DNA from 3 places in the Rhizobium sp. TRM96647 genome. Region 2 is predicted to be linked to each of the others. Evidence: riboswitches for the same ligand, from Rfam matches in the RefSeq annotation. Region 2 holds a riboswitch; each other region holds the start of a gene.
The links. Region 2 has a riboswitch for cobalamin ahead of OCK02_RS04535 (aromatic ring-hydroxylating oxygenase subunit alpha). Riboswitches for the same ligand answer to the same signal wherever they lie in the genome.
Positions count from the first base shown of each region.

Region 1: another riboswitch for cobalamin. It lies ahead of bluB (5,6-dimethylbenzimidazole synthase); the one in region 2 lies ahead of OCK02_RS04535 (aromatic ring-hydroxylating oxygenase subunit alpha).
Region 3: another riboswitch for cobalamin. It lies ahead of nrdH (glutaredoxin-like protein NrdH); the one in region 2 lies ahead of OCK02_RS04535 (aromatic ring-hydroxylating oxygenase subunit alpha).

Region 1 is NZ_JAOXHF010000007.1:15,806-21,163, forward strand. It holds gene OCK02_RS14225 (TolB family protein) at 1-339, shown strand, start outside; gene OCK02_RS14230 (diguanylate cyclase domain-containing protein) at 516-2,015, shown strand; cobalamin riboswitch at 2,118-2,350, shown strand; gene bluB (5,6-dimethylbenzimidazole synthase) at 2,396-3,082, shown strand; gene OCK02_RS14240 (DUF2865 domain-containing protein) at 3,104-4,210, opposite strand; gene OCK02_RS14245 (phytanoyl-CoA dioxygenase family protein) at 4,571-5,358, shown strand, end outside.
Region 2 is NZ_JAOXHF010000002.1:332,206-337,563, reverse strand. It holds gene OCK02_RS04540 (hybrid-cluster NAD(P)-dependent oxidoreductase) at 1-790, opposite strand, end outside; gene OCK02_RS04535 (aromatic ring-hydroxylating oxygenase subunit alpha) at 792-2,036, opposite strand; cobalamin riboswitch at 2,142-2,339, opposite strand; gene OCK02_RS04530 (arylsulfatase) at 2,779-4,380, shown strand; gene OCK02_RS04525 (DUF6656 family protein) at 4,525-5,136, shown strand; gene OCK02_RS04520 (MBL fold metallo-hydrolase) at 5,167-5,358, opposite strand, start outside.
Region 3 is NZ_JAOXHF010000025.1:2,414-7,771, reverse strand. It holds gene nrdE (class 1b ribonucleoside-diphosphate reductase subunit alpha) at 1-1,139, opposite strand, end outside; gene nrdI (class Ib ribonucleoside-diphosphate reductase assembly flavoprotein NrdI) at 1,121-1,519, opposite strand; gene nrdH (glutaredoxin-like protein NrdH) at 1,531-1,752, opposite strand; cobalamin riboswitch at 1,995-2,205, opposite strand; gene zigA (zinc metallochaperone GTPase ZigA) at 2,353-3,558, shown strand; gene OCK02_RS25240 (hypothetical protein) at 3,631-4,863, shown strand; gene OCK02_RS25235 (acyl-CoA thioesterase) at 4,913-5,358, opposite strand, start outside.

The DNA of each region.
Region 1 (5,358 bases), on a different contig from region 2:
TCCTGCGACGGCTGGATCTACTTCAATTCGAGCCGCAGCGGGCGCATGCAGATCTGGCGGATCCGGCCGGACGGGACGGAGTTTGCCCGGATCACCGACAGCCCCTTCGGCGACTGGTTCGCCCATCCGACGCCCGACGGACGCGCCCTGCTGGTGCTGTCCTACGACGGCGATGTCTTCGATCACCCGCGCGACCATCAGGTCCGGATCCGGATGATGGATGCGGACGGGCGCAACGACCGGGTCCTGTTCGAGCTCTTTGGCGGGCAGGGGACGATGAACGTCCCCAACTGGTCGCCCGACGGATCGCAGTTCGCCTTCGTCCGCTACGCGCCGTAGGTTTCCGTCTTTGCGTGCAGCCGCCGCACGGTCTTTTCGGCCTGGAATATCCCCAGATTTGCACGGGTTAATTGTTTGGATACCAGTCCGGTTAAGTGAATATTCCTGCTTGCGCAATAACGTCCCTGCCAAGAACAACGCGGCGAACGGCCGCTAGCCTGTCAATGGGGATCGACATGGCGAATGCAGGGGCCGGCGTTCCGGCCACGCCCCGGGGGGGTGTCAGACTGGGGATCGGCATCGCATCGGCGGTGATCGTCCTCCTGTTCGCCAGCGCCAATTTCCTGGTCCTCGACTATTCCATCCGCCAGGCGAACGATTTCGTCGCCGAAACCGAAAAGACCCTGGTCAAGAGCGAGTTCCGCAACCAGATCGAACAGGTGGTGCTCTACCAGAGCGGCTTGTCGGTCTGGGACAAGAGTTTCGACGAACTGGCAAACGGGCGGCTCGGCGAGGACTTCATCCGGCGCGACCTGAGGGACTGGCTGTGGCGCGAGTCCGGCTTTTCCTGGCTCGTCTTCGCACGGCCGTCGGGAGAGACGGTCCTTGCCATGCACAACGGGATCGTCGTGCCGGGCGAGGAGGCCGACGGCGTCCGCTACTGGATGAGCGACCTCGTGAAGCGGGCCACGGAGAACTACTACGCCGCCTTGCGTCGTACCCGCGACGGCTGGATCGTGGCGAAGTCGATGTCCAACGCCAGCGCCAGCCATGGCGGCGTGCCGCAGATCAGCGCCACGGGCATGCGCGTGATCGAGCGGGTGATGAGCATCGTCGTGGTGCAGGCGGTGGTGCCGCGGCGGCTGTTCATTCCCGACGATCGCCGGAGTCCGGTCCTGATGATCACCGTGAAGCCGATCACGGCCGCCATGCTGGCGGATTCGGAGCGGCGCCTGGGGCTCACCGGCCTCGGCTTCTCGCCGATCACGACCGACGACGACAACCTGCTGACGACCGGCGTGGGCGGCGATGCCTATAACCCGATGGTGGCCTCCTGGCACCCCAACCGCCCGGGATCGTTCGTCTGGACCATGGCGGTGCCGCACATCGCCGCGCTGATTGCGATCTTCGTCGTGGTGATGGGTTTCGGCGCGCTCAAGTTCTCCTCGCTCGTGCGCGCGCTCGAGCGCAGCGAGGCGAAGAACGCCCATCTGGCCCGCCACGACGCGCTGACCGGGGTGCTCAGCCGTTCCGGGTTCGACCTCACGGTCAACGACCTTTCCGCGAAGGGGCAGAGGCCGTTCTCGATCATCGCCATCGACCTTGACCGGTTCAAGGCGGTCAACGACCGTCACGGCCACGCGGCCGGCGACGAGGTGCTGCGGGTCATGGCCGCCCGGTTCATGGCCCGGATTGGCGACCGCGGCGTCGTCGCGCGTCTCGGCGGCGACGAGTTCGCCGTCCTGCTGCCTGATATCGCCGACCGGGAGGACACCCTTCCGCTTGCGGAGAGCTTCGTGCGCGACGCGCAGGTCCCCGTACCCTTCGAGGGGCAGTTGCTCCAGCTCGGCGGCAGCGCCGGCATCGGCGCCTTTCCCGAACACGGCCGGACGCCGCATGCGATCATGCTCGCCGCCGACGCGGCCCTCTATGCGGCGAAGAACGCCGGCCGCAATCGCGCCCAGTACGGCGTGGCCCGCGCCACCGATGCGGCTTCGGACATCGAGGCCGCCTGAACGAGCGTCCCCACGAACGTCTCCTATGAACGCTCCCGCGGCACTGTCCGGCACACGCCGTCGTTCCGTCGCTCGCAGCCCTTGCGTCGCGGCCTGCGGCGTGTGCAAATGTATCTGCCAGGTGCCCCGCGAGAGAGCCGGGGAGAATCGGGAATCCGGTGGGGCTGCGGACGACGTCCGTGTCCTGAAGCCGGAACGTGCCCAACGCTGTGACGGGGACGGCAAGGCCGCGAGGGAGGGACCCTCGCCAGATCGCCACTGGTCGAAAGACCGGGAAGGCGGGCCCGGCCGGACGAACCGAAGTCAGAAGACCGGCCTGGCGCAATGGACCTGTCCGCGCGGACGGCGGAGGGGTCGCAAGCATTGTTGGGGAGTTGACGATGCGACCGTTCAAGCGGGACGAGCCAGTTCCCGTCCAGCCATTCACGCCGGCCGAACGGGCGGCCGTCTACCGCGCCATCGAGACGCGTCGCGACGTGCGCGACCAGTTTCTCGCCGATCCCCTGCCGGACGATCTGCTGGAGCGCCTGCTCGGGGCTGCCCACAACGCGCCGTCGGTCGGCTTCATGCAGCCCTGGAGTTTCATCGTCATCCGCGACCCGCAGGTGCGCGCCGGTGCGCACCTGGCGTTCCAGCGTGCCAACGAGGAGGCCGCCATGCTCTTTTCCGGCGAGCGGCAGGAACGCTACCGCACGCTGAAGCTCGAGGGGATCCTCAAGGCGCCGGTCAGTCTCTGCGTCACCTGCGATCCCGACCGGGCCGGCAGCGTCGTTCTCGGGCGCACGCACAATCCGCGCATGGACGTCTACTCGACGGTCTGCGCGGTGCAGAACCTGTGGCTTGCGGCGCGGGCGGAGGGCGTCGGCGTCGGATGGGTCAGCATCTTCCACGATGCCGATATCCGCGCGCTTCTCGGCATTCCCGAGCGGATCGAGATCGTCGCCTGGCTGTGCCTCGGCTTCGTCGACGCGCTCTACGAGGAGCCGGAACTGGCGGTGAAAGGCTGGCGGCAGCGGCTGCCGCTCGAGGATCTGGTGTTCGCCGACCGGTGGGGGCAGCGGCGCTGACACCGGCAGCGGATCGGCGGTTCAGTTCGTCCCGGCGGGATTGCGCAGGTCCAGCGCCGGCTGGTCGTCGGGCAGGAAGCTCGGCCCGACCATCCGCACCTTGTCCTTTACCGGATCGTAGGGCCGCTCGATGACCACCTTCTCGGAGGCCGTGGCGCTTGTGACGGGATGCATGCGGATCGTCGTGACCGACCCGACGTTCTTTCGGGTCGTGCCCGGCGCCGCGCCGGCGGTCGCTTCGGGCACGTTGCCGCCGCCGGCACCGGCCATCCTGCGGTGGTAGCCCGCAAGGTCGCAGCCGCAGGCCTTGTCGGCGGACCGGTCGCGGCTCTGGTAGGCATAGGCATTCGGCAGGGCGGAATAGGGCCGGCCGGTCAGCGTCGAGATCATGTCGCCGCTGCCCGGCGACTGCAGCGGCTGGTAGAAGAGTTCCGTCTCCGTCTGCGGGCACATCATCGAGCAGGTCCGCTGGTCGCGGCGGAAGTCGAGCGGGGTGGCGGCGGACGATATCGGGAAGAAGCCGCCGTCGCAGGTGCGCACGCACACCGTCCGCAAGGGACCCTCCTGCGGCGCTGCGCCCCAGTTGCCGAACGTCGTCGGCATCGCCGCATACGGATCGTCGGCCTCCGAAAGGTCGCCGCCCTCCAGGGCCAAACCGGCCTCCGTGGACGCCTCGAGCGCGACGGCCTGCCCGCAGCCGTTCTCCGACAGTTCAGCCAGAATACGGCTGCGCTCGGCCGGATCGCCGCCGACAAACGACATCTCGTTGCGCTTCTTCATCAGGACCTGGAGGTTGCGGTCCATCTGGTCGATCGTGGAGATGATCGAGGCACAGGCACCGGCGTTCTGGCCGCCGAAGACGGTGACGCTGCCGTTGCTGCAGCCGAGCCGGCGAAGGTCGCCTCTCGCCCGGCGAAGCTCCATGTTCTGCCGGGCGATCGCGCTCGAATAGCTGCGTACCTGCTCTGCGCTGTCGATCGCGCGCGGCAGGCTTGCAAGCTGTGACCGGAGATCGCCGCAGATCGCGGCCGTCGGGGACTGTTCCGCCGTCTGGGCTCGGGCCTGCGCGTGCGGCAAGGCGATCGCCAAGGCAATCGGCAGGGCCGTCGCAACAGCCCGAAACGCCACTTTCCCCCATCCCCACGGCACGTCGTCAACTCCTGTCGCGTTTCCTCTCGCGGCTCGGGTAACGCCGAATCGGTCCCTCGGTTCCGGCGGCGGACGGCAATCGGACGTTCCGCCGCAGCTCGGCGCTCCTGCCGGGCAAACCCGCTATCGATCATAGCTTCGAGGGGCGAATGAGCAATGTGCTCGTCGAAAAGTGATTAACGTCAATTATAGTTGAATTTGTCTTTCATGTTTTATGCACCGGAATTGCTATCGCCGTGCCCATGGTGTAGCAAATTGCTGGCTGCGGCGGCCCTGGGGCGGGTCATTTCGCCCGCCTTCCGGCGCCGCCATTCCGTCGAAAGCACCATAGGTTCCCGCATGCGCCTTTCCTCCGTTCTGCTCAGTCCGTTCTATGCGCTTCAGCTCGCCTCGGGGGCCAAGTCCTTCGCGGACAACCCGATCATCGGCAGCAAGACCCTGAACAGGATGGGCCTCCATGCCAAGCGGGTGTCGATCGCCATGGACATGGCCGACTGGCGGCGCAAGTCGCTGGCGCGGCTGGTGACGGCCGAACAGCGGCGCGAATACGACGAGAACGGCTTCGTGAAGATCGAGAACTTCCTGCCGCCGGAGGTGTTCGCGCAGGTGACGTCGGAGCTGGAAAACAGCGACTTCGACCGTTACGACATGCTGCAGGGAACGACGGTCACGCGGCGCGCGCTGATCGACGACAGCGACGTGGAACGCCTGCCGGGCTTCAAGGCGGCGCGCAACGACCCGCGCATGACCAATCTTCTGCGCTACGTCTCCTCCAGCGACGGCCAGCCGCTGCTGGTGGTGCAGGTGGTGATGGCGCTCGCCTCGACGCCGTCGAAGGAAGCGTCCGCCGACCCGCAGACCGCGCTCCACAGCGACACCTTCCAGCCGACCGCGAAGGCCTGGTTGTTTTTGAAGGACGTCGGCGAGGAGGATGGGCCGTTCTCCTACGTGCCCGGTTCGCACAAGATCACGCCGCAGCGGCTTCTCTGGGAGCAGCGCATCAGCGAAAGCGCCGATACGATCGAGAACAAGTATTCTGCCCGCGGCTCGCTGCGCATCATGCCGCACGAACTGACCGCGCTCGGCTACAGCCAGCCGGTGAAGATGGTGGTGAAGGCCAATACGCT
Region 2 (5,358 bases):
CGGCGGCGGGGGCCGCGGCCGGCTGGAAGCTCTCCTCGTGATAGCGCGCCATGTCGAAGCCGCAGACCTTGAGCATGTCGCGCACGCCACGCATGAACGGCTCCGGGCCGCAGCAGAAGACGGTGCGATCGCGGAAGTCCGGGGCCAGCAGCGACAGCCTGGAGCCATCGATGCGGCCGCGCAGCCCATGCCAGCCGTCGCGCGGGTTGCGGCCTTCGACGACGAAGCCGAGCGAGAGGTTCGGCATCTGCGCCGACAGGCATTCGAGCTCGGGGCGAAACAGCAGGTCCTGAGGGGTGCGCGCGCAGGAGACGAAGGCGACGTCCGTCTGCGGCGCGCAATCGGCCATCCAGCGCGTCATCGACATCATCGGCGTGACGCCTGAGCCGGCGGAGATGAACAGGTACTTCTCGCCCGGATGGCGGACGAAGGAGAAATCGCCGAGCGGACCGAAGGCCTTCAACTGCATGCCGGGCCTGAGATGATCGAACATCCAGCGGGTGCCGATACTGTCCTTCTGCGCCTTGACGGTGACGGCGACGGAGAAGGGCCGCGACGGGGTCGAGGACAGCGTGTAGGTGCGCATGACCGGATCATCAGGCGTCACCGGCAGTTCCAGCGTGACGAACTGGCCCGGCAGGTAGCGGAACCAGTTCTCGCGGTCGGAGCGGAAGGTGAACGTCATCACGTCGGCGGTCTCGGCCGTCACCGCGATGCATTCCAGCATGTGCTGGCGGTCGTTCCAGGGCTGGAGCTCGTCGAAATGGCGGAAGTGGCTCGCGATCGTCATGTCAGGCCACCCGCACCAGCGGCTGCTTCTCGCCCTGAAGGCGCTGCTCCATGAAGGTGCAGTACCATTCGACGAACTGCATCACGCCGCCCTCGTCCTCGGGCGAATAGGGGCCGGGCTCGTAGGCGGGGGAACGAATACCGAAGGCGTTCTCCTCGACGATCTGTCGGTCCTGGTCGTTGGTCTCGGTCCAGACGTGGGTCAGTTCGTCGAGATTGTAGTCGATGCCTTCCACCGCATCCTTGCTGACCAGCCACTTGGTCGTCACCTGCGTCAGCTCGGGGCCGAGCGGCAGGACGCGGAAGGTGATGGCGTGGTCGGCCAGAACGTGGTTCCAGGTGGTCGGGTAGTGGAACATCAGGAGCGTGCCGATATGGCTCTCCTGCACGTCGGACGACAGCGGACGGCGGACGGCGCGCGCGCCCGACATGGTGTAGCTCTCGGCGTCTGCGATCAGCGGCATGCGGGCGAGGCGGAACTGGCCGGAAGGCGACATGCGGAACTCGCTCGGCAGGCCGGCCGCCTCGCACTTTTCCCAGTGACCGGCGATGACCGGATCGTCCTTGGCGCCCTGGACGCCGGTGGCGCTCGGGGCCTCCGGATAGGTGCGGCAGAGTTCGGGATGGTTGGCGGCGCAATGGTAGCACTCGCGGTTGTTCTCCCAGACGAGCTTCCAGTTGCCCTTCTCCACGATCGTGCTCTCGAAGGCGACCTTGGTCTCGCCGAGGCGATGGCGGACGAGATAGGGTTCGGCCAATTCGCGATAGGGGGCGAAATCCGGCGCCTCGTCGGCCAGACAGATGAAGATGTAGCCGCCGACGGTCTCGCAATGGATCTTCTTCAGGCTGTGCTGGCTCTTGTCGAAATCCTCGGCCATGTGGCGGGCGAAGAGCAACGTGCCGTCGAGCTCGTAGGTCCACTGATGATAGGGGCAGACGAGCTTGGCGGACGCGCCCTTGTGCTGGGTGCAGACGCGCGAGCCGCGATGGCGGCAGGAATTGTGCAGCGCGCGGATCGTGCCCTGGCGGTCGCGGGTGACGACGACCGGATAGTCGCCCACCTGCAGGGTGAAGAAATTGCCGGCCCGCGGGATCTCGCAGTCGTGGCCGACGAACAGCCAGTCGCGATACCAGATCGTCTCCAGGTCGAGCTTGTAATAGTCCTGATCGATATAGAAGGCCTGGTCGAGGCTGTAGCCCTCGCGCCGGTTCCTGATCTTGCGAAGTACGTCGCTGCTGATATCCATTGCCGCTTCCTCAAAAGCATTGCTCGTCTGAAGCGGGCATGGATCGAGGCCGACCAGCATGAAGACATGGCTTCGCTGCGCCCCCGGCCGCCCACCGCAGCCAGTCACGTCATGTTTCTCCAAGGCTGGTTTCCGGGCTCGGGAGATGTCCTCTGCGGACCGCGCGGCGCCTTCCCGAATTGCTTCAGTGGCGTTTTGCCGCGATTTCTTCCCTTACCGTTGCGGGGGCAGCTCCGGATTTTCACCGGCTTCCCAATTATCCGCCCTCCCTAGAGAGGCAGCACCTTGAGCCTCTTCATCTAAGCGGAAAGGCCGGCGCTCCAGTCGCCCAAATGCGACGTCGCCTTCCGCTTTGGCGACAGCCGAAGACGAAGGCGCGAACTCGAAATAATTTATATATTTCATATACTTGAAAAACAGCCCAAGGTGTTTCGACCAACAAATAGGCGGCAAGATCGCAAAAGAGGCAGATAGTCTCTTTGCGCCACCATGGTCACAGTGCAGCCCGCGTTGTTTCATGATAGCCTTGCATAGCGCGAGCGTTCACGCGATCCGCCTTGACGTAGAGGAGAAGGCGACAGACGCGCTCGGACCGACAATCAGCACCGACAATCAGCATGTCATTCAGCAGAAACGTCGAGCTATCACGGGAGGGTGAGCGATGGGGACCGAAAACGGATGTGACGACGCGAACAGCACACTTGAAGACGGCGAGCCGGCCCTGAGCCGCCGGCACGTGCTCATGGCAGGAACAACGCTTGCCGCCGCCGCGGCGCTCGGCGGCACCGGATCGCCGGCACAAGCCCAGGAACAGCAACAGGCGCAAACGGCGACGCCTTCCACCAGCCGGCCGCCCAACATCCTTGTCATCTGGGGAGACGACATCGGCATCTGGAACATCTCGGCCAACAGCCGGGGAATGATGGGCTACCGGACGCCCAACATCGACCGGATCGCGGAGGAAGGCCTGTCGTTCACCGACTACTACGGCCAGCAGAGCTGCACCGCCGGCCGCGCCGCCTTTCTCGGCGGCAACGTGCCGGTGCGCACCGGCATGACCAAGGTCGGACTGCCCGGCGCGCCGCAGGGCTGGCAGAAGACCGACGTGACGGTAGCGACGGTGCTGAAGGCGCAGGGGTATGCGACCGGACAATTCGGCAAGAACCACCAGGGCGACCGCGACGAACACCTGCCGACCATGCACGGCTTCGACGAGTTCCTCGGCAATCTCTACCACCTCAACGCCGAGGAGGAGCCTGAGAACCGCGACTATCCGCGCGACCGGATCATGCCGAGCGGCAAGACCTTCCTGGAGCAGTTCGGCCCGCGCGGCGTGCTGCACAGCTGGGCCAATCCGGATGGCACGCAGAAGATCGAGAACACCGGGCCGCTGACGAAAAAGCGGATGGAGACGATCGACGAGGAGACGCTCTCCGCGGCCAAGGACTTCATCACCCGGCAGAACCAGGCGGGCAAGCCGTTCTTCTGCTGGTGGAACGGCACGCGCATGCACTTCCGCACCCACGTGAAGGAGCAGAACAAGGGGATCTCCGGCCCGAGCGGCGACGAATACCATGACGGCATGGTGGAACACGACATGCATGTCGGCGAGCTCCTGAAGCTTCTCGACGACCTCGGCATCGCGCAGGATACCGTGGTGCTCTATTCGACCGACAACGGCCCGCACTACAACACCTGGCCCGACGCCGGCACGACACCCTTCCGCAGCGAGAAGAACTCCAACTGGGAGGGCGCCTACCGTGTGCCGGCCTTCGCCCGCTGGCCAGGCCGCTTCCCGGCAGGCGAGACCCTGAACGGCATCGTTGCGCACGAGGACTGGCTGCCGACCTTCGCGGCGATCGCCGGCGAACCGGATATCAAGACGAAACTCGCCAACACCGTCGAACTCAATGGCCGCAGCTACCGCAACTATATCGACGGCTACAACCAGCTGGATTATCTCGGCGGCAAGGTCGACCAGTCGCCGCGGCACGAGTTCTGGTACGTCAACGACGACGGGCAGGTCGTGGCGGCGCGCTACGACGACTGGAAGGCGGTGTTCCTGGAAAACCGTGGCGAGGCCTTCGGCGTCTGGCGCGAACCGTTCACCGAGCTGCGGGTGCCGCTGCTCTTCAATCTCCGGCGCGACCCGTTCGAGAAGGCGCAGCACAACTCCAACACCTACAACGACTGGTTCCTCGACCGGGTCTTCATCATCGTCCCGATCCAGGGCCTGGCAGCGCAGTTCCTGCAGACGATGAAGGACTATCCGCCGAGCCAGTCGCCCGGCTCGTTCAATCTCAGCAAGATCGAGGCGCAGCTGCGCGGCGCCGGCGGCGACTGACGGCCATGCGACCGGATCCGGCCGCTTCCCCGGCGGCCGGGTCTTGAGGCGGGCAAATCCGAGACCGGCACTTCGGCATAAGGGCGGCGTTAACCATAAGCGGGCATGATCCGGGCAAGACTGCCATGCTTCCGGAGCCTTCCCGTGCTAGCCACGCCCGCAGCGAAATTCAGATACTACGACGCCGTTGCCTACAAACGGACCCAGCGCGGCCGTTCGGTCGCCTATACGGACTTCCTGCGGACCGGGAAGCTGGAGCGGCGGGAGTGGAACGAGACCGAGAAGCGCTATCTCTCCCATCGCGAGGTCGCCGAGGCGACCAGGCGCAAGCTCGAGCAGGCCGGCACGGTCACCCATGACCGCATCAACGGCTTCCACCGCTCGATCCGCTTTCCGAAGCTGATCTTCCACCGCACGCTGGCCTCGATGCCGCATCTCGGATACTGCCACGTGACGGTCTCGCGCACCCGGCTGCCGCAGCACGAGGACGTGCAATGGTCGTTCTACATGGCCAACTTCTATTCCGAGATCGGTGACGGCGAACGCTTCTTTGCGGGGATCAACCCGAAATTCAAGCGCATGTACTTTGGCGTCGCGATCAGCCCCTCGGAAGAAGAGGGACGGCTGGAGATCAACCGCAAGGTCGGCGACGACGGCATTCTCTTCCACACGCCCGACCCGAAGGAGGCGATGAAGAACGTGCTCCTGCTCGGCGCCCGCGACGAGGAACTGCGCAAGATCATCCGGGCGATCTGAGCCCTGCGCGGCCGGGATCGGCGCCGCGCGTCAGCGGATGACGGGACCGTCCGCCCTCTTCCAGGCGGCCATTCCGCCCTCGATGTGGCAGGCGCCGGCGAGACCCGCGGCCTGCGCTGCCTCCACCGCCATCGCCGAACGTTCGCCGAAGGCGCAATAGAAGACGATCCGCCTGCCGGTCGCCGCCGCCAGCTCGTGCAGGACACCGCCCTCGCCGATATT
Region 3 (5,358 bases), on a different contig from region 2:
GGGTTGGCGCGGTTCACCGTGTCCTCGAACATGATGTAGGGGTAACCGCTTTCGAACTGGATTTCGGCGATCACCTGGAAGAAGTCGCGTGCCTTGATCTTCTTCTTGCGGACGCGGCTGTCGGCTACCATCTCGCGGTACTTCTCCGTGACCGAGATTTCGGTGAACGGCACGCCGTAGACCCGTTCGACGTCGTAGGGCGAGAACAGGTACATGTCCTCGTTGTTTCGCGCGAGCTCGAAGGTGATGTCTGGAATGACGACGCCGAGCGACAGCGTCTTGATCCTGATCTTCTCGTCGGCGTTCTCGCGCTTGGTGTCGAGGAAGCGCATGATGTCGGGATGGTGGGCGTTGAGATAGACCGCTCCCGCGCCCTGCCGCGCACCGAGCTGGTTGGCATAGGAGAACGAATCCTCCAGCAGTTTCATGACAGGGATGATGCCCGATGACTGGTTTTCTATGTGCTTGATCGGCGCACCGGCCTCGCGAATGTTGGTGAGCGACAGCGCCACGCCGCCGCCGCGCTTGGAGAGCTGCAGCGCCGAATTGATAGAGCGGCCGATGCTTTCCATGTTGTCCTCGACCCTGAGCAGGAAGCACGAGACGAGTTCGCCGCGCTGCTTCTTTCCGGCATTGAGGAAGGTCGGCGTCGCCGGCTGGAAGCGGCCGGTAATGATCTCGTCGACGAGGTCGCGGGCGAGTTGCTCGTCGCCGCGCGCCAGCGCCAGCGCCACCATGCAGACGCGGTCCTCGTAGCGCTCCAGATATCGCTTCCCGTCGAAGGTCTTGAGCGTATAGGACGTGTAGTACTTGAACGCGCCGAGGAAGGTCGGAAAGCGGAATTTCCGCGCATAGGCCTCGTCGAACAGGTCGCGGACGAAATTGAACGCGTACTGGTCCAGAACCTCTTGTTCGTAATAGCCTTCGGCGACGAGATAATCGAGCTTCTCGCGCAGGTTATGGAAGAACACGGTGTTCTGGTTGACGTGCTGGAGGAAGTACTGCCGCGCCGCCATGTGGTCCTTGTCGAGCTGGATGTTTCCCTGCTCGTCGTAGAGGTTCAGCATTGCGTTCAGCGCGTGGTAGTCGAACGCGGGTTCCGCGGCCTTTGCGGGGCGTTCTAGCGTGAGCTTGTCCAAAATCGTTCCAATCCGTGCCTGACGTTGATGACGTCAGGCACGGTGCCCAGGAGTTCGAACCGGTAGAGGTAGGGAACCTGGCACTTGGCGGAGATGACGTCGCCGGCGATCCCGAAGGTCGCACCGAAATTGCTGTTGCCCGCGGCAATCACGCCGCGGATGAGGGAGCGGTTGCCCGCATCGTTGAGAAAGCGCATCACCTGCTTGGGAACGGCCCCCTTGCCGCCGTCGCCGCAATAGGTCGGGACGACGAGCACATAGGGGCGGTCGATGTGGAGTTCGGCGTTCGCAACAGGAATGCGGACCGCCGGCACTCCGAGCCGGGCGACGAACCTGTGGGTGTTCTCGGACCGGCTGGAGAAATAGACGAGTTCGCCCACCGTTTGGGGCCTCACGCCAGCGCGCTGATCATGTCCGGGCGAAAACCGGCCCAATGCTGCTCACCGGCGATGACGACGGGGACCTGGCGGTACCCAAGCCCCTGCACCAAGGCAAATGCAGCGGCGTCCTCGGAAACGTCGATGATCTGGTAGTCGATGCCCTGGCGATCGAGCGCACGGGTCGTCGCAGTGCACTGGACGCAGGCGGGCTTGCTGTAGACGGTGATGGTCATGGATATCCTCGTGAGATGATTGGCATGCGGGATCGTTCGGCCACCTGGAGGCGGCCGTCGTGAACGTGGAAAAATGGGACGCAGTTAGCCCCGGTGGCGGGACCGGAAACCGCTACTCACGCTGACGCAGACGGAAAAAACTAGACATGGACTTCACCCCGAAGTGGCTCAGACGGGGCTTCGGGGAAGCGATGCGCGCACTTCGTGCCGCGCCGGATCGCTTTCCTGCCGGGCACCCCGCCGGTGGACGTTTCGTTCGAGGCAGGTCTCCTGGCTCACGGGTCGTCGTGCTCGTTCGGCCTTCCCGGATTCTCATCCAGTGGCCAAATCGAACGGCACTCTCCGTTCACAGTTGCGGGGGCAGCTCCGGCTTGGCGATCATCATGTCCGCCGACCGGATTCCCATCTTAGCTCCCGACTCGCGTCGGAAGAACCTCGAACACAAGATATAGTAGAGATGGATGGATTCGCGTCAACAGCTATCGATCCTTGTCCGCAGTTTTCCGACCAGCGAAATTTTCCGGCGCCATCGCCTTGACCGCCTCCGGCTTTTCCGCGCTTTTGTAACTGTATAACGTTACCAATCGAGCGAACACCTTTATGATCGACAAACTGCCCGTCACCGTTCTCTCCGGGTTTCTCGGAGCCGGGAAGACAACGCTGCTCAACCACATCCTCTCGAATCGCCAGGGACTGCGCGTCGCGCTGATCGTCAACGACATGAGCGAGGTGAACATCGACGCCGCTCTTTTGCGCGATGGCGGTGCGAACCTGTCGCGGACGGAGGAGCAACTGGTGGAAATGACCAATGGCTGCATCTGCTGCACGCTGCGCGACGATCTCCTGAAGGAGGTGCGTGCGCTCGCGGAGCAGGGCCGGTTCGACTACCTGCTGATCGAATCGACAGGGATCGCCGAGCCGCTGCCTGTCGCGACGACCTTCGACTTCCGCGATGAGAACGGCATGAGCCTGTCGGATGTGGCCCTGCTCGACACGATGGTGACGGTGGTCGATGCCGCCAACCTTCTGGCCGACTACGGTTCCGCAGACCTCCTCGCCGACCGCGGCGACACGGCAGGCGACGGCGACAACAGGACAGTTGTCGATCTCCTCGTCGAGCAGATCGAATTCGCCGATGTCGTGGTGCTCAACAAGATCGGCACCGCGACGCCCGAGCAGCGCGATGCGGCCCGCAAGATCATCGTCTCCCTCAACCCCGACGCAAAACTGATCGAAACCGATTTCGGCCAGGTCGACCTGAAGGAGGTTCTCGGCACCGGTCGCTTTGATCTCGCCAAGGCCGAGCAGCATCCGCTCTGGTTCAAGGAACTGCATGGCCTCAAGGACCACGTTCCCGAAACCGAGGAATACGGTATCCGCTCCTTCGTCTACCGCGCCCGCCGTCCCTTCGAGCCCGCGCGTTTCCAGCGCTTCATCGATCGGTCATGGCCAGGGGTCGTGCGGGCAAAAGGCTTCTTCTGGCTGGCGACGCGGCCGCACCATGTCGGCGAGATCAGCCAGGCCGGCGCGCTTGTGCGCACGGGCAGGATGGGCGTCTGGTGGTCCGCTGTGCCAAAGGCGCAGTGGCCGCGCGATCCCGGATTCCTTGAAATGATGGAGCCCTATCTCGACCCGACCTGGGGCGATCGGCGACAGGAGATCGTCTTCATCGGCGCGGATCCGATGGACGAGGCAGAAATCCGCGCCGAACTGGACGACTGTCTGGTCGGGGCGACGGAGTTCAATCCTGGCCTTTGGCGAGATCTTCCCGATCCCTTCGCAAGCTGGGAACGCCGGGCCTCGTAAGCGGCGGCGCTTGCTGCGCCTTCCAAACTCCAGACCTCATCAAAATACGCATTTCATAAACAGGAGATACCCATGTTTCGCTCCCGCACGCCGGCGCTTCTGGCTGCCACCGTTCTCTCCACCTTCGCCTCGATTCCCGCTCTCCATGCCGAGGAAGAGCAGAACGAGGCCTGGAGACTGTTTATTGCCGACCATACGCTGCCCGTCGTCCGTGCCGTCGATGTCGAGACGGGCAAGGAAATCGGCCGCTTCGATATCACCGGCCATGCCGCGTTGTCGCTCAGCGGTACCGGCAAGACGGTCTTCGCGATCCAGGGCGACAGCAACGTCGTTCATGCCATCGATACCGGCGTGTCGCTCTCCGACCACGGCGAGCACCGCGACATCGAACTGACCGATCCCAAGCTGCTGGCCCCGGTCATCGCGGGCCAGAAGTCCGGCCATCTCGTGCCGCATGGCGACGAGATCGCCGTTTTCTACGACCGCGGCGGCAAGTTTGACGTGCTGAAAGAGAGCGTCCTTCGCGACGGCCCTGCCGAGCCCAGGTCGCTCGACACGACCGCGCCACACCACGGCGTTGCGGTGCCGCTGGGTCAGCATTTCCTCGTCTCCGTGCCGAACATGGAGGCGCCGGTAAAGGAGGGGGAACTGCCGCCGCGGCTCGGACTGCGTGTGCTTGACCAGGAGGGCAAGCAGGTGGGAGACGTTGCCACCTGCACGGGACTGCATGGAGAGGCCACCTCGGCACGGCTGGTGGCTTTCGGTTGCGCCGAAGGCGTGCTCGTGGCCCGTCCCGGCGGCATCGACGGACCGAAGGTCGAGATGCTGGCCTATCCGGCGTCACTGCCGGAGGGCAAGGTGTCGACCCTGCTCGGCGGTACCGCCATGCAGTTCTTCCTCGGCAACTACGGCGAGGACAAGGTGGTCCTCATCGACCCCGACAGCACGGACGAACCCTACCGGCTCGTCGATCTGCCGACGCGACGGGTGGATTTCGAGCTCGATCCCGCCCAACCGCGCAACGCCTATATCCTGTCCGAGGACGGCAAGCTGCATCTGCTGGACGTGATCAACGGCGAGATCGCCAAGAGCGAGACCGTGACCGAGCCCTATAGCAAGGACGGCCACTGGCGCGATCCGCGGCCGCGGCTGGCGGTCGCCGGCGACCACATCGCCATCACCGATCCGCGCCATAGCTTGGTTCGAATTGTCGATCCGCAGACGCTGAAGGAGACCCGTACGATTGCCGTCGAGGGGCAGCCGTTTGCTATCGTCGCGGCCGGCGGCTCGGGGGCGACGCATTAGTTCCGAATGACTTGTCTCACGACTGTGGGTGCCGGCAATCCGCCGGCATCTAATCCTGCCCGTCTGACGCGGCCCGTCCGTCGTCGACGGCGACAGGGCGGCTGTTTCCGTCAATGGCCACCATCACGAACACGCCCCGCGCCGTCAGGTGGCGGTCGCCGCTCATCAGTTCTTCCGACCAGAGCTGGACGTCGATCCGCATCGACGTACGACCGACCTCGCCAACCCGCGCGACAACTTCGACAATCGATCCCACCGCGATGGGACGGTGGAAGTCCATTCGCTCGGAGGCGGCAAGGACGGATTGGCTTCTGGCGCGTCTCGCAGATATCACAAATGCCGCCTTGGTCATGAAGGCCAGCGCGTCGCCGCCAAACATCTTTCCGGAACTGCTCGCCTGGTTGGCAAAGACGATGTCCGTCATTCGAACCTCATCGGCCGGATAGGGCTGATGAGACGTCGGAAGCGGTTCGAGGCTCCAGTCGGGCGCGGCTC